DNA from 2 places in the Janthinobacterium sp. genome. Region 2 is predicted to be linked to the other one. Evidence: predicted binding sites of a transcription regulator. Region 2 holds the regulator's gene; the other holds the start of a gene.
The links. Region 2 encodes HrcA, which represses chaperone genes, less so after heat shock. Its sites were predicted from a motif close to TTAGCACTCNNNNNNNNNGAGTGCTAA; they were not measured.

Region 1 (8,845 bases), on a different contig from region 2:
GATCTTCCAGCAGCAGAAACTGCTGAATGACCGCTCCATCCTTGCCAACGTGATGCTGCCCCTGCTGGTGGTGGGCGCGCACAAGGTGGCGGCCGAGCAGCGCGCCCGCGCCGCGCTCGACAAAGTGGGATTGCTGGACCGCGCCATGGCGCGTCCGCTGTCGCTGTCCGGCGGCGAGCAGCAGCGCGTGTCGATCGCGCGCGCCATCGTCAACCGTCCGCAGATCATCCTGGCCGACGAGCCGACGGCCAACCTGGACCGCGCCAGCGCCAACAAGGTGCTCGATGCCCTGAAGGCATTCCATTCGGTTGGCGTAACCTGCCTCATTTCCAGCCATGACGAACAGATGCTGGACGCCGCTGCCCGCGTGATCCACCTGAAAAACGGCCAGCTGGTGGCCATCGACAAGGCGACCGAAGCGCCCGTGTTCGCGCCGCCCGATCCCGATTTCGCGCCCAAGCCCGGCCAGCACGATGTGGATGCGCAAGGAGACGAAGCATGAGAGGCTGGTTCCGCCAACACCGCTTTGCGCTCGGCTCGGCGCTGATTCATTTGCGCAAGTCGCCCAGCGGTTTCCTGCTCAACGTGGTGGTGGTGGCGATTGCCCTGTCGCTGCCGTTTGCCGGCCTGACCATGCTCGACAATGTGCGTCCGATGTCGGAACAGATGTCGGTTGATCCGGAAATCAGCGTGTTCATGAAAATCAATACGCCGCGCGAGCAGGCGACAAGCCTGGCCGGCGAGATGCGCAAGATCGTGCATGATGCCAAAGCCAAGATTGTCTTTATCCCGCGCGAAGACGCGCTCGAATCGCTGAAAAGCAAGAGTGGCCTGGCCGATGTGCTCAATACCCTGGGCGACAATCCGCTGCCCGACAGCTATGTGTTGAAACTGAACGCCTTTAACAGCGCCACCGAAGCGCAGGATGTCGATGCGGTGGCGGAACAGTTGCGCCAGTTGCCCGGCGTGGAGTCGGCCCAGGTCGATTCGGCCTGGGTCAAGCGGCTGGCGGCCCTGTTGGGCGTGCTGCGCCTAGTACTGCTGCTGCTGGCCATTACCCTGGGCGTGGCGGTGATCGCGGTGGTGTTCAACACCATCCGCCTGCAGGTCATGACGCAGCGCGACGAGATCAGCATCTCGAAACTGATCGGCGCCACCGACACCTTCATCCACCGGCCGTTCTATTACACGGGCGCCCTGCTGGGACTGTGTGCGGGCGCGCTGGCATTGGGCGCCGTGGCGCTGGCCTTGCAGCCGCTAAATACCGCGATTGCCGAGTTTGCCCGCCTGTATGCATCGGAATTCCAGCTGGTGCCGCTGGCGCCGCTACCGATGGCAGGACTGCTGGCCGTCAGCGCCGGGCTGGGCCTGATCGGCGCCTTCCTCTGCGTACAGCGCCACCTGGCGCGCGTTAACTGAAGCAGTCCCTCTGGGGCGGCACTGCCGGTGCCGCCCTCTTCTCGCCGCCGCAGCAATCCCTTACTGCATGACAAGTATTCTTAAGGCGCGCTTCAGTTAGCCGCCGTACACTACGCACATTGATCAACAAAATAATGTTCAGTTCTGCCATAGTTGACGCAGGCAACTGTGTGGCGCTTTCGTTGTCGCAGCTATCGGCGCACACTAGACTTTCCCAAGCAATACCGTATTCGAAGACGCGCATGGAAGCTGCAATCGTCATAGTATTTTGGCTATCAGAGTGATTGGATGAGCCGATTGGCACTCTCCATCAGAGAGTGCTAATATATGTCATACCGTTAGCAACAGCGCTATGGCTGCCAGATGAAGATGGCGCCACGTTCTGCAAACTGCAAGACCGAATACCGTAAAAACAAGCACATCAGGTCCCTGCCGCGTGGCAGGGCCATCTGGAACAAGCAAGACTACGAGGAGTAAACATGACTACGATGTCCGCATTGGTTCCCACCAAAAATAATGCGCTGAACCTTGGGTTCACCGGCAATCTGGGCAATATCGACGCCTATATTTCGGCCGTGAACCGTCTGCCCATGTTGACCCATGCTGAAGAAATGTCGCTGGCGACGCGCTTGCGCGAAAAAAATGACCTGGCTGCCGCGCAGGAGCTGGTGCTGTCGCACTTGCGCCTGGTGGTATCGATCGCCCGTGGCTACCTGGGCTACGGCCTGCCGCATGCCGACCTGATTCAGGAAGGCAATATCGGCCTGATGAAAGCCGTCAAGCGTTTCGATCCGGACCAGGGCGTGCGCCTGGTGTCGTACGCCATGCACTGGGTGAAAGCCGAGATGCACGAGTACATCCTGAAAAACTGGCGCCTGGTGAAAGTGGCAACGACGAAGGCGCAGCGCAAGCTGTTCTTCAATCTGCGCAGCCACAAGACCGGCCTGGACGCGATGACGCCAAAGCAGATCGATGCGCTGGCCAAGCTGCTGGACGTGAAACGCGAAGAAGTGATCGAGATGGAGACGCGCCTGAGCGGTCGCGACATTGCGCTGGAGTCGCCAACCGACGATGAAGACGACAAGTTTTCGCCGATCGCCTACCTGTCGTCGGAGCAAAGCGAGCCGACCAAGGTGCTGGAAGCGGAACAAGTGACGCGCCTGCAGTCGGAAGGGCTGGAAACGGCGCTGGGCAAGCTTGACCCACGTTCGCGCCGCATCGTCGAGGCACGCTGGCTGGCCAACGACGACGGTTCCGGCGCGACCCTGCATGCGCTGGCTGAAGAGTTCGGCGTATCGGCCGAGCGCATCCGCCAGATTGAAGTGGCGGCGCTGAAAAAAATGAAAGGCGCGCTGGCTGCGTACGTATAACGGCAGTCAGTACGCAACAAAAAAGGCGCCGCGAGGCGCCTTTCAGTTTTATGCGGCAAGTCCTTTGACCAGCACTTCGGCCACGACCTCATTCAGGTCCGCGCCGCGCTCCCTGGCCAGGGTTTGCAGCTGCAGCACCAGGTCGCTGTTGAGTTTGACGGCAAACGGCACCAGGCCCAAGGCCTGGTCGCGCTTGCGCTGTTCGCGGCGGTCAACGACCACCGCTTCCTTGCCGAAGGCGCCGGCGCCGGGAACATTCATCTTTCCCATCAACTTCTTGGCATCGCTTTTCGCCAGGTCGGTCTTTTTCATGGTTGTTTCCTGATTTTCAAAACAGCCATTCTACGCGATCGCCACCGCGACAGGCCGTCATTGCCCGTTATCAAGGCCGCGCCAGGCGCGCGCCACAAAAATATCATCTTGTTATGATCGTTCAATCTCATCCATGAAAGCCACCATCGAGGACGCTATCTGAAAGGAAGCACATGCATTATCCGACTCACCGACTCTATCAATTGCTGCTGCCGGTATGGCTATGTCTGGCGCTGCTGGCCGGCTGCGGCGCCGCCACCAGCACCAGCGAAGCCGTCAATACCCCGCGCAGCGTAACCCACGTGCTCTCTCCCGGCCAGCAGGTCGCCATCACCGCGACCGACACCTTGCGCTTAGAACGCGTCAATGACAGCCGCTGCCGCACCGGCGCCGTGTGCGTCTGGAAGGGTTACGTCAGCTACAGCTTTACCCTGCTGCACAGCGCGGGTGCCACCGACCTGGTGCTGTCCGACTCGATGCCCAATGGCGCCAGCTCGATCACCATCAATCACCTGACTTTCACCTTGCTTGACGTCGACCCGGCCACCCCGCCTGCCGTCGATGCGGCCATGCCGACCTACCGCGTGAAGGTCAAGATCACGCAGGGCGCGCTCAAGCATTAAGATCGTGACGGCAGCGGCTGTCCGCAGGCGCCTGCTCCCTGTCAGCCATGCCATAGTCGCGCAGCACGCCGGCAATGCGCAGGCGGTAATCGTCAAATACACCCTGCCGCCCGGCGCACTGCGCCGCACGATGCGCTTCCAGTTGCCGCCACTGCGCCAACGCCGCCTCATCGCGGAAAAACGACAGCGACAGCAATTTGCCCGGATCGCTGAGACTGCCGAAGCGTTCGATGGAAATGAAACCGTCGACTTCATCGAGCAGCGGGCGCAGCTGCGCGGCCAGTTCCAGATAGTGCGCGCGGCCCTCTTTGCTGGGCCAGACTTCAAAGATTACGGCGATCACGCTGCGGCGCCTTCCGCAAACAACGGAATGCGGGCGTTCGGCGACAGGCGGTAATGCCAGTCCAGCGCCAGCCGCCCGATTGCGCCCGACCATGCCGACAGGATCGCCGCAACAATCGTTTGCGCCACGGCCTGCCCAGGACACCGATGCGCGCCATGGCCGAAGCCCAGGCCTGCACTGGCCAGCAGCACCAGGATCATCTGTCCCTGCCTGATCGCCATGCCGTCCAGCTCAAGGTCGCAGGCGGCGTAGCGGCGCGTATTGTGGATCGCCAGCACGGGTTCGGAATTGTCTTTGCGCAGCGCCAGCACCTCATTGCCCAGCAAGCCGGCGGTCGCTTCGCAGGTTTGCACCAGCAGGCCGATCAGGTTGTCGCGCAGGGCTGGACGAGCGCCAGGGTGCAGCGCACTGAAGGTATCTTGCAAACCCATTGCCGCTGCCTGCGCTCGCGCAACAACAGCCTGGTCAGCCTGCACCGGCATGGCGGCCACAAAATCGCGGGTCCAGCGTGCGATCTGCGGCCTATCTGCCGCGGCAAATCCCAGCATCTGTGCCACGGCATACAGCGGCACATCGAACATCAGTTGATTCAGCTCTGCGGCACTGCCCGGCAAATGATCGCGGGCCAGGCGCGCCGTCTCGTCGTGCAGCCGGGCCAGGTCGATACCGGCCAGCAATTGCATCAGTACCTGCTTCGGCGCGGCATGGCGGGCGCCGTCATTCATGCGCACCAGCTCGGCAAATATTGCGCCGCATGGCGTGCCCAGCAGATGCAGGGGCACTGGCTGGCCGAAGGGCCGTACGTGGCAATCAGGATGGTCCAGCACGGCTTTGACGCCGGCGCCGGCCGCTACCCAGCAGTCCAGGCCCGCGTCGAAACGCAGCGGCGGACCGTCCGCCAGGCGGCGGTAGTAGTCATGGGGCGCGGCGTGCGTGACGGCAGCCAGCGGGTCATGAGGAAGATGAGGGTCGTGCGCGAACATGGCAACTCCATTGCGGTGATGAATGGACGCGAGTATGCTGGCCCTGTCGCCACAACACTTCGCCAGAGAACGAATCATGGATGTCACTCCCGCTCTCGCCTCGGCCGATGCCGGCCTGGCGCAATTGGCCGGCGCGATTGCCGAGCCAGCCCGCGCACGCATGCTGTGCAGCCTGCTTGACGGCCATGCGCGCACGGCCACGGAGCTGTCGGTGCTGGCCGAGGTCGGCGCCTCAACCGCCAGCGCGCATCTGACGCGCCTGTGCAAGGATGGCTTGCTGACGGTGGTGGCGCAGGGCAAGCACCGCTATTACCGGCTGGCCAGCGCCGAGGCGGCGCAGGCGCTTGAAGCGTTGCTGGTGGTAGCAGGATTTTCCCGTCCCCTGTTTACGCCTTCCACGCCGGACCGGCTGCGCCATGCGCGCACCTGCTACGACCATATGGCCGGCACGGTGGCCGTCGCGCTGCATGACCAGCTGCTGGCGCAGCAGTGGCTGCTCGATGAAGGCGGCAACTATCGGCTGACCGAGGCGGGCGTGATCGGCATGGCAGCGCTCGGCATCGACGTGGCGCTGCTGGCCAGCCAGCGCCGCCGCTTTGCCTGTGCCTGCCTGGACTGGAGCGAACGTCGCTTTCATCTGGGTGGCGCCCTGGGCGCGGCAGTGCTGCAGCTGGCACTGCGCCGGAGCTGGGCCGAACGCGAACTCGACAGCCGCGCCCTGTCCATCACGCCGGCGAATCAACAACGTTTGATGGCGGCGTTTGGCGCCAGCTGAACAGCGCGCTATGATCGTGCGACTTTCTTTACAAGGCGCATGATGATCGAGTTCCAGGCTCTCTCCAAACGCTACGGCAGCTTCGACGCTGTCCACCCGCTCACCCTGCACGCAGGCCGTGGCGAGGTGTTCGGCTTCCTGGGCCCGAACGGCGCCGGCAAGACCACCACCATCCGCATGCTGATGGGTATCCTGGTGCCGACCGGCGGACGTGTGCTGATCGACGGTCTCGACTGCCACCGCGATGGCGCAGCCGTCAAGCGCAAGGTGGGCTACCTGCCCGACAATCCGATTTTCTACGACTACCTGCGCGGACGCGAAATACTGCAATTCGTGGCCGAAATGCATGGCTATCCGCGCGCGGAAGCGGCCAAGCGCGCGGCGCGGCTGCTGACCGAATTCGGCCTCGACGAAGCAAGCGACGACTTTGCCGTCAACTATTCGCTGGGCATGAAGAAAAAGCTGGGCCTGGCCTGCGCGCTGATCCACGAGCCGGCCGTGCTGATCCTGGACGAGCCGATCAACGGACTCGATCCGCGCGCCTCGCGCGACGTGCAGGAGCGCTTGCTGCGCATCGCCGCCGCCGGCACCACCATCTTTGTCTCCACCCATTTGCTGGACATGGCCGAAAAGCTGTGCAGCCGCGTCGCCATCATCCACCGCGGCGCGCTGGCCGCCACCGGCAGCCTCGGCGAGATCCGCCAGCAACTGGCCAGCGAAGCCAGCCTGGAAGACATCTTTTTGCAGCTCACCGATGAGGCGGACACGCCGGATACTGCGGCATGACGGTCCCGCCCTCGGCCTTCCGGGCCATCTGGCTGCTGATCCGCCTGCGCCTGCAGCGCCTGCTCAACCTGAGCTGCTCAAGCTTGCTGTTCAGGCGCCACCAGACCGGCAAAAGCCGCGCGGCCTCGCCCGGCAAGCGCCGTGGCCGCTGGATCACCGGCGTATTGCTGCTGGCGCCGATGCTGTTTTCCTTCGGCTCCATCGCCCGCAACAGCGTGCTCAATCTGCATTGCCAGCTCGACGCCGTGGCCGCTTGCGGCCTCCACGGCGGCATGGATGCCGTCAGCACGCAGCTGATGGCCGGGCCGTTCAGCGCGGCGCTGCTGGCCGGCCTGTCATTCCAGCTGACCTTGCTGTGGCTGGTCAGTGTGCTGGTGCCGCTGGGCACGGGCGAGCTGGCGCGCCCGGACTGGGACCTGGAGTGGCTGGTCACCCTGCCCGCCTCGACGAGTACCGTGCTGTGGGCGCGCGTGCTCGAGCGCAGCGTGGCCAATCCGGCCGGCCTGCTGGCGCTGCTACCCACCACCGCCATGATCGCCTGGTATTCGGGTTACGGCTGGTGGTCGCCCCTGCCGGCACTGGCGGCCAGCCTGGTGCTGCTGATGCTGGCCGCGATGCTGCGCACCCTGGTCGATACGGGGTTGCGCCTGTCGCTGGCGCCGTCAAAACTGGGCAATTTGCAGGCGATGATTTCCATCCTCTGCCTGCTGCCCATGTATGCCGGCATGTCGTTTGGCATGGGCACACAGGGCTTTGCCTTTGCGTGGGCCGCCGCCATGCCCGCCTGGAGTGGCTGGACCCCGCCAGGCCTGGCGGTGGCCATGCTCAATGCGCAGGCCGCCGGCAGCGCCCTGCTGGCGGCCGCCGCCCTGCTGGGGCAAGCGGCATTGTTGCTGATGCTGGGCATGGCGGTGTTGCGGCGCCAGTTGCGCCACGGCGTGGTCGGTTCGGGCCAGCGCGCCAGCGTGCGCAAGGCAAGCGGAAAAGTTTCTGCCCAAGCTGGCCGCTGGCAGGTCGGCAGCGTAATCCAGCGGCGCGAACTGACCCTGCTCAAACGCGACCGCAATTTCCTGGTACAAACCATGCTGCTGCCGCTGTTGATACTGGGCGGCCAGGTCGTCTTCACGGGCCGCCTGCAGGACTTGCAGGGCCTGCTGGGCAACCCTGTCCTGCTGGCCTCGACCGGCTTTTTCCTCGGCACCTACACCCTGCTGATGTCGGCGTTCCAGAACCTGCACAAGGAAGGCGGCGCGCTGTGGCTGCTGTACACCTTTCCCGTCGGCGTGGAACAGGCGCTGCGCGAAAAAGCGCAGCTGTGGGCCGTGCTGGCGATGATCTATCCGCTGATCATGTTCGGCATGGCGCTGGCATGGATGCCGGCCTGGCGCTGGGACATGGCCGGCCTGATGCTGCTGGCGCTGGCCGGCATTCCCCTTTATGCCGTGATTGCCGTCGCGCTCGGCGTGTTTGCCAGCGACCCGCTGGCCACCGAAGCGGCGGCAAAGATGCGGTCCACTTATATGTACCTGTACATGTTGCTGACGGGCTTGTATATCGCCGCGCTGGCAGCGGGCAGCCTGGTGCAACAGCTGGTGTTCGTGGTGCTGACCGGCGCACTGGCCGTGGCGCTGTGGCAAAAAGCGCGCGACGAAGTGCCGTATCTGCTGGACCCGGCCGCCTCGCCACCGGCGCGTGTCTCGGCCGCCGACGGCCTGATGGCCGCCATGCTGTTTTTCGTGCTGCAGGTGCTGGCCCTGATGATACTGAAGGAAAAAGGTCCGGCGGACCTGCAGGACAGCGCCCTGGCCTTCGGCATCGCCGGCGCGCTGACGTACGCCACGACGCGCCTGGTCTACTGGCGCAGCAAGACGGCCGGCGTGCCGCGCATACGCAACGACAGCCCGGCCTGGCGCCTGGCGCTGGCCGGCGCGGCGCTGGCGGCTGTGTTCGGCATCGGCTACACCATGCTGCTGCATGTCTATGGCGTCGCGCCACCCGCCTCGCCGCTGCTCGCCGGCCAGTGGAGCTGGCTGTGGCTGGGCGCGCTGGCGGTACTGGCCGCGCCCCTGTTCGAGGAATTCATTTTCCGCGGCCTGATACAGGGCGGCCTGCGCCGCTCGCTGCCGGCCTGGCCGGCGATCGTCATCAGCGCCGCGATCTTTGCCATCGTCCATCCGCCGGCTTCAATGCTGCCCGTGTTCGTGCTGGGCCTGTGCGCCGGCTGGGCGCATGAA
Region 2 (8,845 bases):
GCTGCTGCGCTGGATGGATGACGCCAGCATCGCCTGCGTGGTGCTGCAGTCGTCGACCGACAAGGCGTTTTGCGCCGGCGGCGATGTGCGCAGCCTGCGCACGGCCGTGGCCGAGCAGCCTGGCGTGGTGCCGAACCCGCAGGCGCTGGCGTTTTTTGCCGAAGAGTACCGTCTCGATCATCGCATCCATACCTATGCGAAACCGCTGCTGGTGTGGGGCGGCGGCATCGTCATGGGCGGCGGCCTGGGGCTGATGGCGGGCGCCAGCCACCGCGTGGTAACGGAAACCACGCGCATCGCCATGCCGGAAATTACGATTGGCCTGTTCCCCGATGTGGGCGGCAGCTGGTTCCTGGGGCGCATGCCGGGCCGCAGCGGCCTGTTCCTGGGCCTGACGGGCGCGCCGATGAACGCGGCTGACGCGCTGTTTGCCGGCCTCGGCGATTATTTCCTGCAGCAGGACGCGCGCGAGCCGGTGCTGGACGCACTGGCGCAAGCCTCATGGCGGGCAGATCCGCAAGCGAACCGCCAGCAGCTCGACCGCCTGCTGCGCAGCTTTGCCGCGCCGGCATCCTTGCTGCCCGTGTCGGAAGTGCGCGCCAATTTCGACGCCATCGCCAGCCTGACGCAGGCGCCGACCTTGCAGGAAGTGGTGGCGGCGATTGCCGCCTATGCGGGCGATTCCGCCTGGCTGCAAAAGGCGGCCCATTCGCTGGCAAAAGGCGCTCCCAGTTCGGCCGCGCTGGTATGGGCCATGCGCGAGCGCACGCGCCACCTGAGCCTGGCGCAAGTATTCCAGCTGGAACTGATCGTCGCGGTGCAGTGCTGCGCGCATCCCGACTTTGCCGAAGGCGTGCGCGCGCTGCTGATCGACAAGGACGGTGCGCCGCAATGGCAGCCGGCCAGCCTGGGCGAGCTGGGCGAGCGCTATCTGAACGAATATTTCCAGGCGCCGTGGGCCACGCATCCGCTGGCCGACCTGGCATAACAAGACACGAGGAGACACCATGCAACATATCGCTTTTATTGGCCTGGGCAACATGGGGGCGCCGATGGCGCGCAACTTGGTGGCGGCCGGCTTTCATGTATCGGTATTCGACCTGGCCCCCGAGGCCGTCGCTTCGCTGGTCGAGGCGGGCGCCACCGCTGCGCCGTCCGCCAGCGCCGCCGTGCAGACGGCCGACGCCGTCATCACCATGCTGCCGGCCAACAAGCATGTGCAGGAGCTGTATCTGGCCGAGGGCGGCGTGCTCGATTCGGCCAGGGCGGGCGCACTGCTGATCGATTGCAGCACGATTGCCGCCGACGTGGCGCGCCAGGTGGCGCAGGCAGCTTCCGCGCGCGGCTTTGCCATGCTCGACGCACCGGTGTCGGGCGGCACGGCTGGCGCGCAAGCCGGCACGCTGACCTTTATCGTCGGCGGCAGCGCGGAGGCCTTGCTGCGGGCACGGCCGCTGCTGGAAAAAATGGGCAAGAATATCTTCCATGCGGGCGACGCTGGCGCTGGCCAGGTGGCCAAGATCTGCAACAACATGCTGCTGGGAGTCTTGATGGCCGGCACGGCCGAGGCCCTGAACCTGGGCGTGGCGCACGGGCTCGATCCGGCCGTGCTGTCCGATATCATGGCCAAGAGTTCGGGGCGCAACTGGACTCTGGAGGTGTATAACCCATGGCCGGGGGTGATGGAAAATGCGCCCGCGTCGCGCAACTACGCTGGCGGCTTCGGCACATCGCTGATGCTGAAAGACCTGGGACTGGCGCAGCAGGCCAGCCTGTCGGTGAGCGCCGCCACGCCCCTGGGCGGCCTGGTGCGCCAGCTGTATCAGCTGCATGCGCAGGCTGGTCATGGCCAGCAGGACTTTTCCAGCATCGTGCAGCTGTTCCAGCCGGAGACCGGTAAACACGCCGCCTGAATTCTGGGCAAAAAAAAGCCCGCTGGTAAAAGCGGGCTAAATCCAATTCTTGGAAGAGTTGGAGGAGACAGATGCAGTATGCTGCATCGCCACATATAACTCCAATTTATCTTTCAAATACCAAGTATACGATTTGGTGATGACTTGCCTGATACCGCAATGCGTACAGGCAAGTTCTTCTTACACAGCGGTACAGCTGATTTTCACCTTGGTCACTGCCGCTTCGCCCATCACGCCGACGCCAGTGGACAGGCCGGTAGCCGGGTCGGTATCAACCTTGCAAGACAGGCCAGCCGGATTGGTCACCACGTTGATGGTGTACGAACTGCCGTCTGCCACTTGGGCCGGCATGGTGAAGGTGCCTGGCGTAGTGGTGCTCTTGACCAGGGTCAGCTGGTTGGCATCGCTGCCGTTGGCCAATACCAGGCCGTCGACCGTCAGGCCGGTGATGGTGCCGCCGACCGTATAGGTGTTTTGCTGGCAGAGGACAAACGATTCGATGCTGACATAGTGGCCGGCCGAGCCGGAACCGCTCGACACGCTGCAGTTCATGTGGGCCGGTGGCGTCTTGACCGTAATGTTGTAGTCGGTGCCGTAATCGATGCGCTTTGGAAAGGTGAACGAGGTGGCGCCGACAGCAGGGCTGACGGTGTCGCCGCCATTGGCCAGTACCAGACCGCTATTGCTCAAGCCGCTGATGGTGCCGGTAACCTCGTACGAGGCTTTGCCGCCGCAGGCAGCAAGGCCGGCGATCAGCATCAGCGCAATCAGTGGGCGCAGGCAGGATGACTTCATGTATTTCTCCAGAATATAGGTAAGGGACCGTCAGGATCAGGCCGGTACGCAGGCAACGATCAGCGTGTCGTTGTTTTTCGATCCCATCGTGCCGACCGGATTGCTGATGGTGCAAGCCAGGCCGGGTGGATTCTTGAATACATTGACGGTATAGGTGGCGCCATCGCCTACGGTGGAGGCAAACACGAATTTGGTGCTGTTGGCCAGCGGGCTGATTTGCGACTGGCCATTGGCCAGGATCAGGCCGTCGGCCGTCAGGCCGCTGATGCTGCCACCCAGTGTATATTGATCGGTAATGCAACTGACCACGGCGTTTGACGCCGAATAGCTGTTGGCCTTGCCGGTACCACCGGTAATCGTGCACGTGGCACCTTTTGGTTGCGTCAGGATCTTGATGTCATAGCGGTCGTCGGCCTTGACCAGGTTGGGAAAATAAAAGGTGGTGGCACCGGACAGGACTTCCAGCTCGCTGTCGCCATTTTTCAGCACCAGGCCGCTTTTTGCCAGGCCGATCACGTTGCCGCCCAGATACAGATTGCCGCCGCTGCCGCCGCATGCCGCCAGTGTGGCAGCGCAAGCTGCCGCCAGCATCGAGCGCAGGTATACATTTTTCATACATTCTCCAAAACGAATTAGGTAGGGTAGCGCAATACGGACGCTGGCGCCGCATTGGAATGGCGCCTATTTTAGTCTATCTGGCAAGCCGATTGATCTTGCCTTGTATCACCCTGTAACAATTTTTCGGCCGCCAGGGCTGGCCCGGCCCCATTTGACAGCCAGCAAGGCAGGCTGCATGGCACGATCGGTGCGACAATATGGCAGCCCTTTCCTCTCTCTCGATTGGTTTCATGTCAACTACTTCTGCCCATGCCGCGGTACCGCCCAAGGCCATCCTGTTCGATCTCGACGATACCTTGTGGCCGATTGCGCCCGTGATTGCCGCCGCCGAAACCTTGCTGCACGACTGGCTGGCGCAGCACGCGCCCAAAGTGGCGCAGCAGTTTTCGATCGAAGCGCTGCGCCGGCACCGGCTCGACATGTTGAATCAGCAACCGCATTTCCATGGCAACCTGATCGAGCTGCGCCGCACCGGCCTGCTGACGGCCTTCGAGGCGGCCGGCGAGAATCCGGCCCTGGTCGATGAGGCAGTCCGGCAGTTCCTGGCCGCCCGCAACCGTGTCATTCCATATGACGATGTGCTGCCTGGCCTGGCCTGGATGCAGCAGCGGCTGCTGGTGGGATCGATCTCGAATGGCAACGCGGACCTTGAAATTATCGGCCTCGCACAGCATTTCAAGGTATCGATCGCCGCCAGCGAGTTTGGCGTGGCCAAGCCCGATGCGTCGATTTTCCTGGCCGGCTGCGCGGCGCTGGGCGTGGCGCCGCATGAAGCCGTGTATGTGGGCGACGATCTGTATTTTGATGTCACGGGAGCGCAGGACGCCGGCATGCGTGCCGTCTGGATGAACCGGCGCGGCAGCGACGCCCATCTGGAGGCCGGCGTGCAGCCGGACGCCATCTGCGCCAACTTTGATGAATTGCTGCTGTGGCTGCAAGGGCAACTGGAAGATTGATCGCCGCCTGGCGGGCGAACGTGCATAATAGCTGCTGTTGCTGCATCTCCGGCTCCCTTTGCCGCCCGTTGCATGCCAGCTTACTTGTTTAACTGAAAACACCATGCAACTCGAACTTCGTGCCCAAACACTGCTGAAAGCCCTGGTCGAGCGGTATATCGCCGACGGCCTGCCGGTCGGTTCGCGCGCCTTGTCGAAAATTTCCGGCCTCGACCTGTCGCCGGCCACCATCCGCAATATCATGGCCGACCTGGAAGAGCAGGGCTATGTGTCCAGTCCGCATACCTCGGCCGGCCGCATTCCCACGCCGCGCGGCTACCGCATCTTTGTCGACACCTTGCTGACAGTGAAACATCTGGACGAACACCTGGTTGAGTCGCGCATGCGCCTCGATATCCAGCAGCCGCAAAAGACCATCGCCAATGCGGCGCAGATGCTGTCGTCGCTGTCGCAGTTTGCCGGCGTGGTGCTCAGCCCGCGCCGCGAATCGGTGTTCCAGCAGATCGAATTCCTGCGCCTGTCCGAAAAACGCATCCTGCTGGTGATCGTCGGGCCGGGCGGCGACGTGCAGAACCGGCTGCTGCTGACCGAGGCGGACTATACGCCGTCGCAGCTGATCCAGTCGGCCAACTATATCAACCAGAATTATGGCGGCCTGTCATTCGACGCCGTGCGCGTGCGCCTGCAGGGCGAATTGCGCCAGCTGCGCGACGATATGGGCAGCCTGATGCAGGTGGCGGTCGAGGCCGGCAGCGAAGCGATGGCCGACCATAGCGACGACATGGTGATCTCGGGCGAGCGCAATCTGCTCAGCGTGAGCGACCTGTCATCGAACATGAGTTCGCTGCGTCAACTCTTCGACATGTTCGAGCAGAAAACGGGACTGATGCAGTTGCTCGATGTGTCGAGCAAGGCGACCGGCGTGCAGATTTTTATCGGTGGCGAATCGAATCTGGTGCCGATGGACGAGATGAGCGTGGTAACGGCGCCGTATGAAGTCAACGGCAAGATCGTGGGCACGCTGGGAGTGATCGGACCGACCCGCATGGCCTACGAGCGGGTCATTCCGATTGTCGATATTACGGCCAAGCTGCTGTCAAACGCCCTCAGCCATCATTAAGGCCGCAGCAGGATTGCGTCAGGCTGGCCGGTGCGGGCAGGCTGGCTTGATGCAATTGCCGTAGATGGCCAGCGCGTGCTCGGCAATCTTGAAGCCGCGTTCTTCGGCCACTTTCTGCTGGCGGATTTCGATCGACTCGTCGAAGAATTCTTCGACACGGCCGCAATCGAGGCAGACCAGGTGATCGTGGTGCGAGCCCTCGTTGAGCTCGAAAATGGCCTTGCCCGTTTCAAAATGGTTGCGGTTAAGCAATCCAGCTTGTTCGAACTGGGTCAGTACACGGTAGACAGTTGCCAGGCCGACGTCCATATTGTCGGCCAGAAGAATTTTATAGACGTCTTCCGCCGTCAGGTGGCGTACCGGGCTACTCTGGAAGATATCGAGTATCTTCAGCCGTGGCAGGGTGGCTTTCAGGCCGCTTGCCTTGAGATCACTAGGATTGTTACTCATGTTTGTTGCTCGTATGTGGGTCAGGTGCTTTATGATATAGCGTTTTGTCGGGGAGTGCCAAAATAAGCATTTTTTTGGCGAGCCAGTCACTCCTGGCGTTTTGTTCATCAAATTGAGGTCATTTATGCGCGTAACACCGGCAGTATTGCCAACTCTGCGGCACCGTATTTCATTTCGAGCACCAGTCGTGGCGGGCATGGTTTGCATCGCGCTGATGGCTTCTGGCTGCGCCAGCCGCGGCATCCTCGGTGAAAAACCGGCCATCACCCAGAAAGAAGGCGCGGAACTCGTGCCGGACAAGGGTGCGCAGACCACCACCATCACGCCGCTGCAGAAATTCATGTGGTTCTTCTCGCCTTACCGTCCTGACATTCAGCAAGGCAACTTTGTCTCCGAAGAGATGGTGTCGCAGCTGAAAGAAGGCATGACGCGCGACCAGGTGCGTTTCATCCTCGGCACGCCTTTGCTGACCGACATCTTCCACGCCGAGCGCTGGGACTATCCGTTCCGCCTGGCCCGTGGCAGTGGCGAAACCACCAGCAGCCGCGTAGTGGTGTTCTTTGACAAAGAGGGCAAGGTCGCCCGCTTCGAAGGCGGCAACCTGCCGACCGAAAAAGAATACATCGACCGCATCGCCGGCCCGTCGCCGTTCGCCAAGCTGGCCAAGGCCGGCGCACCTGCCGCCGTGGTGCCGTCGCCAGTGGCGCCGTCGGCCGTACCGTCGAATCCCGATAATACGCCGGCCATGATCCCCGTCACCAAGCCGGCCATTACTCCGGCCGAGCCAGCGCCTGAACCCACCAAATAAGTTGCTGTAAGAAATTAAAATGACTGAACTGAAAATTGCAATCGCCGGCGCCAGTGGCCGCATGGGCCATATCCTGATCGAAGCGGTCGGCAATGCGCCGGACGCCGTGCTCGCTGGCGCGCTTGACCGCGAAGGATCGCCCACCGTCGGCCAGGATGCCGCCGCGTTTCTGGGCAAGCCTGCCGGCGTGGTGATCGAGTCCGATCTGGCCAAAGGCCTGGCGAACGCCGATTACCTGATCGACTTCACGCGTCCGGAAGGCACGCTGCAGCATCTGGCCTATTGCGCCGAGCACGGCATCAAGATGATCATCGGCACCACCGGTTTCGATGATGCGGGCAAGGCGGCGATTGCCGCCGCCGCCGAAAAGACGGCCATCCTGTTTGCGCCGAACATGAGCGTGGGCGTGAACGTGACGCTGAAACTGCTGGAACTGGCCGCGAAAAGCTTGTCTGAAGGCTACGACATCGAAATCATCGAAGCGCACCACCGCCACAAGGTCGATGCGCCGTCCGGCACCGCGCTGCAGATGGGCGAAGTGGTGGCGGGGGCGCTGGGCCGCGATCTGAAGGAGTGCGCGATCTACGGGCGCGAAGGCGTGACGGGCGAGCGCGATCCGTCCACCATCGGCTTTGCCACCATCCGTGGCGGCGATATCGTCGGCGACCATACGGTGTTGTTTGCCGGCATTGGCGAGCGCATCGAGATCAGCCACAAGTCGAGCAGCCGCGTCACCTACGCCCACGGCGCCCTGCGCGCCGCGCGTTTCCTGGCCGACAAGCCAACCGGCCTGTACGACATGCAGGACGTGCTGTCGCTGAAGAACTGAGGAAGACATGGCCACTGCAATACTGAACGGCAAAGAGATCACCGACGAGGCGAGCTTTCACGCGCAATGCGTGCAGGTCTTCGGTTTTCCCGAGTTCTATGGCAACAGCATGGACGCCTGGGTCGATTGCCTCAGCTACCTGCGCGACGAAGACGGCATGAGCAAATTTCGTTTGAAGCCGAACGAAGTGCTGGACATCGTGGTGCAGGACGCCGACGCACTGAAGGCGCAGGCGCCGGATCTGCTGGAAGAAGTGACGTTCTGTATCGCCGGCATCAACGAGCGCTATGAGGATTATGGCGAGAAGCCGGCGTTGAAATTGACGTTGAAATAATTGTTGATCAACCCAACGGCGAAATGCCGGGGTCGGACCCTCAGGGTCCGACTCCAGCCGTTCCGCCGTTGGGGTTAAATCACACCACCTTGCGCTCGCGCAAACCCGCAATCTCCCCACTCTGCAATCCCAGCCACTGCCCCAACACCTCTTCCGTATGCTGCCCCAGCAACGGCGGCGGCAGCCGGTATTGCACCGGCGAGGCGGACAGGCGCACCGGATTGGCCACCAGCGCCACCGTACCGGCCGTCGGATGCGGCATCTGCACCTTCAAGCCGCGCGCCACCACTTGTGGATCGGCAAATACCTGGTCGATGCGGTTGACGGGACCGCAGGGCACGGCCGCCAGTTCGAACGCGGTGATCCATTCGTCTGTCGTGCGCATGACGGTGGCCTGGCGCAGCAGCGGAATCAATATCGCCCGGTGCGCCACGCGCTGCGGGTTGGTGGCGAAACGTTCATCCTGCGCCCATTCCGGATGGCCGGCAATGGTACAGAAGCGGGCGAACTGGCCGTCGTTGCCGATCGCCAGGATCATGTCGCCGTCGGCGGTGGGGAAATCCTGGTAGGGCACGATATTCGGATGGGCATTGCCCATGCGCTGCGGCACCTTGCCGCCGCACAGATAGTTGGCCGCCTGGTTGCCCAGCGCCGCCACCTGCACGTCGAGCAGGGCCAGGTCGATATGCTGGCCCAGGCCCGACCGAGTCCGTTCGGCCAGCGCCGCCTGCACGGCGATGGTCGCGTACAGCCCCGTCATGATATCGGTTTGCGCCACGCCCACTTTCTGCGGCCCGGCGCCCGGCTGTCCGTCGGGCACGCCGGTAATGCTCATCAGCCCGCCCATGCCCTGGATCAGGAAATCATAGCCGGCGCGCGCCGCATACGGCCCGTCCTGGCCGAAGCCCGTGATCGAGCAGTACACCAGGCGTGGATTGAGTTCGAGCAGGCTGGCCGCGTCGAGCCCGTACTGCTTCAGGCCGCCCAGCTTGAAGTTTTCCAGCAGCACATCGGCCTCCTGC

Region 1: rpoH (RNA polymerase sigma factor RpoH) is a predicted target of HrcA. The motif match lies at 1,717-1,743, and genes of this name have one in related genera.

The regions. Positions count from the first base shown of each region.
Region 1 covers NZ_DAMAGB010000008.1:58,960-67,804, forward strand. Annotated here, with positions in the region: gene RTQ46_RS08025 (ATP-binding cassette domain-containing protein) at 1-502, shown strand, start outside; gene ftsX (permease-like cell division protein FtsX) at 499-1,419, shown strand; gene rpoH (RNA polymerase sigma factor RpoH) at 1,899-2,789, shown strand; gene RTQ46_RS08040 (hypothetical protein) at 2,838-3,101, opposite strand; gene RTQ46_RS08045 (hypothetical protein) at 3,275-3,724, shown strand; gene RTQ46_RS08050 (antibiotic biosynthesis monooxygenase) at 3,714-4,067, opposite strand; gene RTQ46_RS08055 (cytochrome P450) at 4,064-5,050, opposite strand; gene RTQ46_RS08060 (helix-turn-helix transcriptional regulator) at 5,127-5,825, shown strand; gene RTQ46_RS08065 (ABC transporter ATP-binding protein) at 5,865-6,611, shown strand; gene RTQ46_RS08070 (type II CAAX endopeptidase family protein) at 6,608-8,845, shown strand, end outside.
Region 2 covers NZ_DAMAGB010000029.1:42,087-50,931, forward strand. Annotated here, with positions in the region: gene RTQ46_RS16340 (enoyl-CoA hydratase/isomerase family protein) at 1-988, shown strand, start outside; gene mmsB (3-hydroxyisobutyrate dehydrogenase) at 966-1,913, shown strand; gene RTQ46_RS16350 (hypothetical protein) at 2,094-2,708, opposite strand; gene RTQ46_RS16355 (hypothetical protein) at 2,745-3,323, opposite strand; gene RTQ46_RS16360 (HAD family hydrolase) at 3,557-4,282, shown strand; gene hrcA (heat-inducible transcriptional repressor HrcA) at 4,386-5,402, shown strand; gene fur (ferric iron uptake transcriptional regulator) at 5,421-5,852, opposite strand; gene bamE (outer membrane protein assembly factor BamE) at 6,067-6,660, shown strand; gene dapB (4-hydroxy-tetrahydrodipicolinate reductase) at 6,680-7,489, shown strand; gene RTQ46_RS16385 (barstar family protein) at 7,497-7,823, shown strand; gene RTQ46_RS16390 (CaiB/BaiF CoA-transferase family protein) at 7,903-8,845, opposite strand, start outside.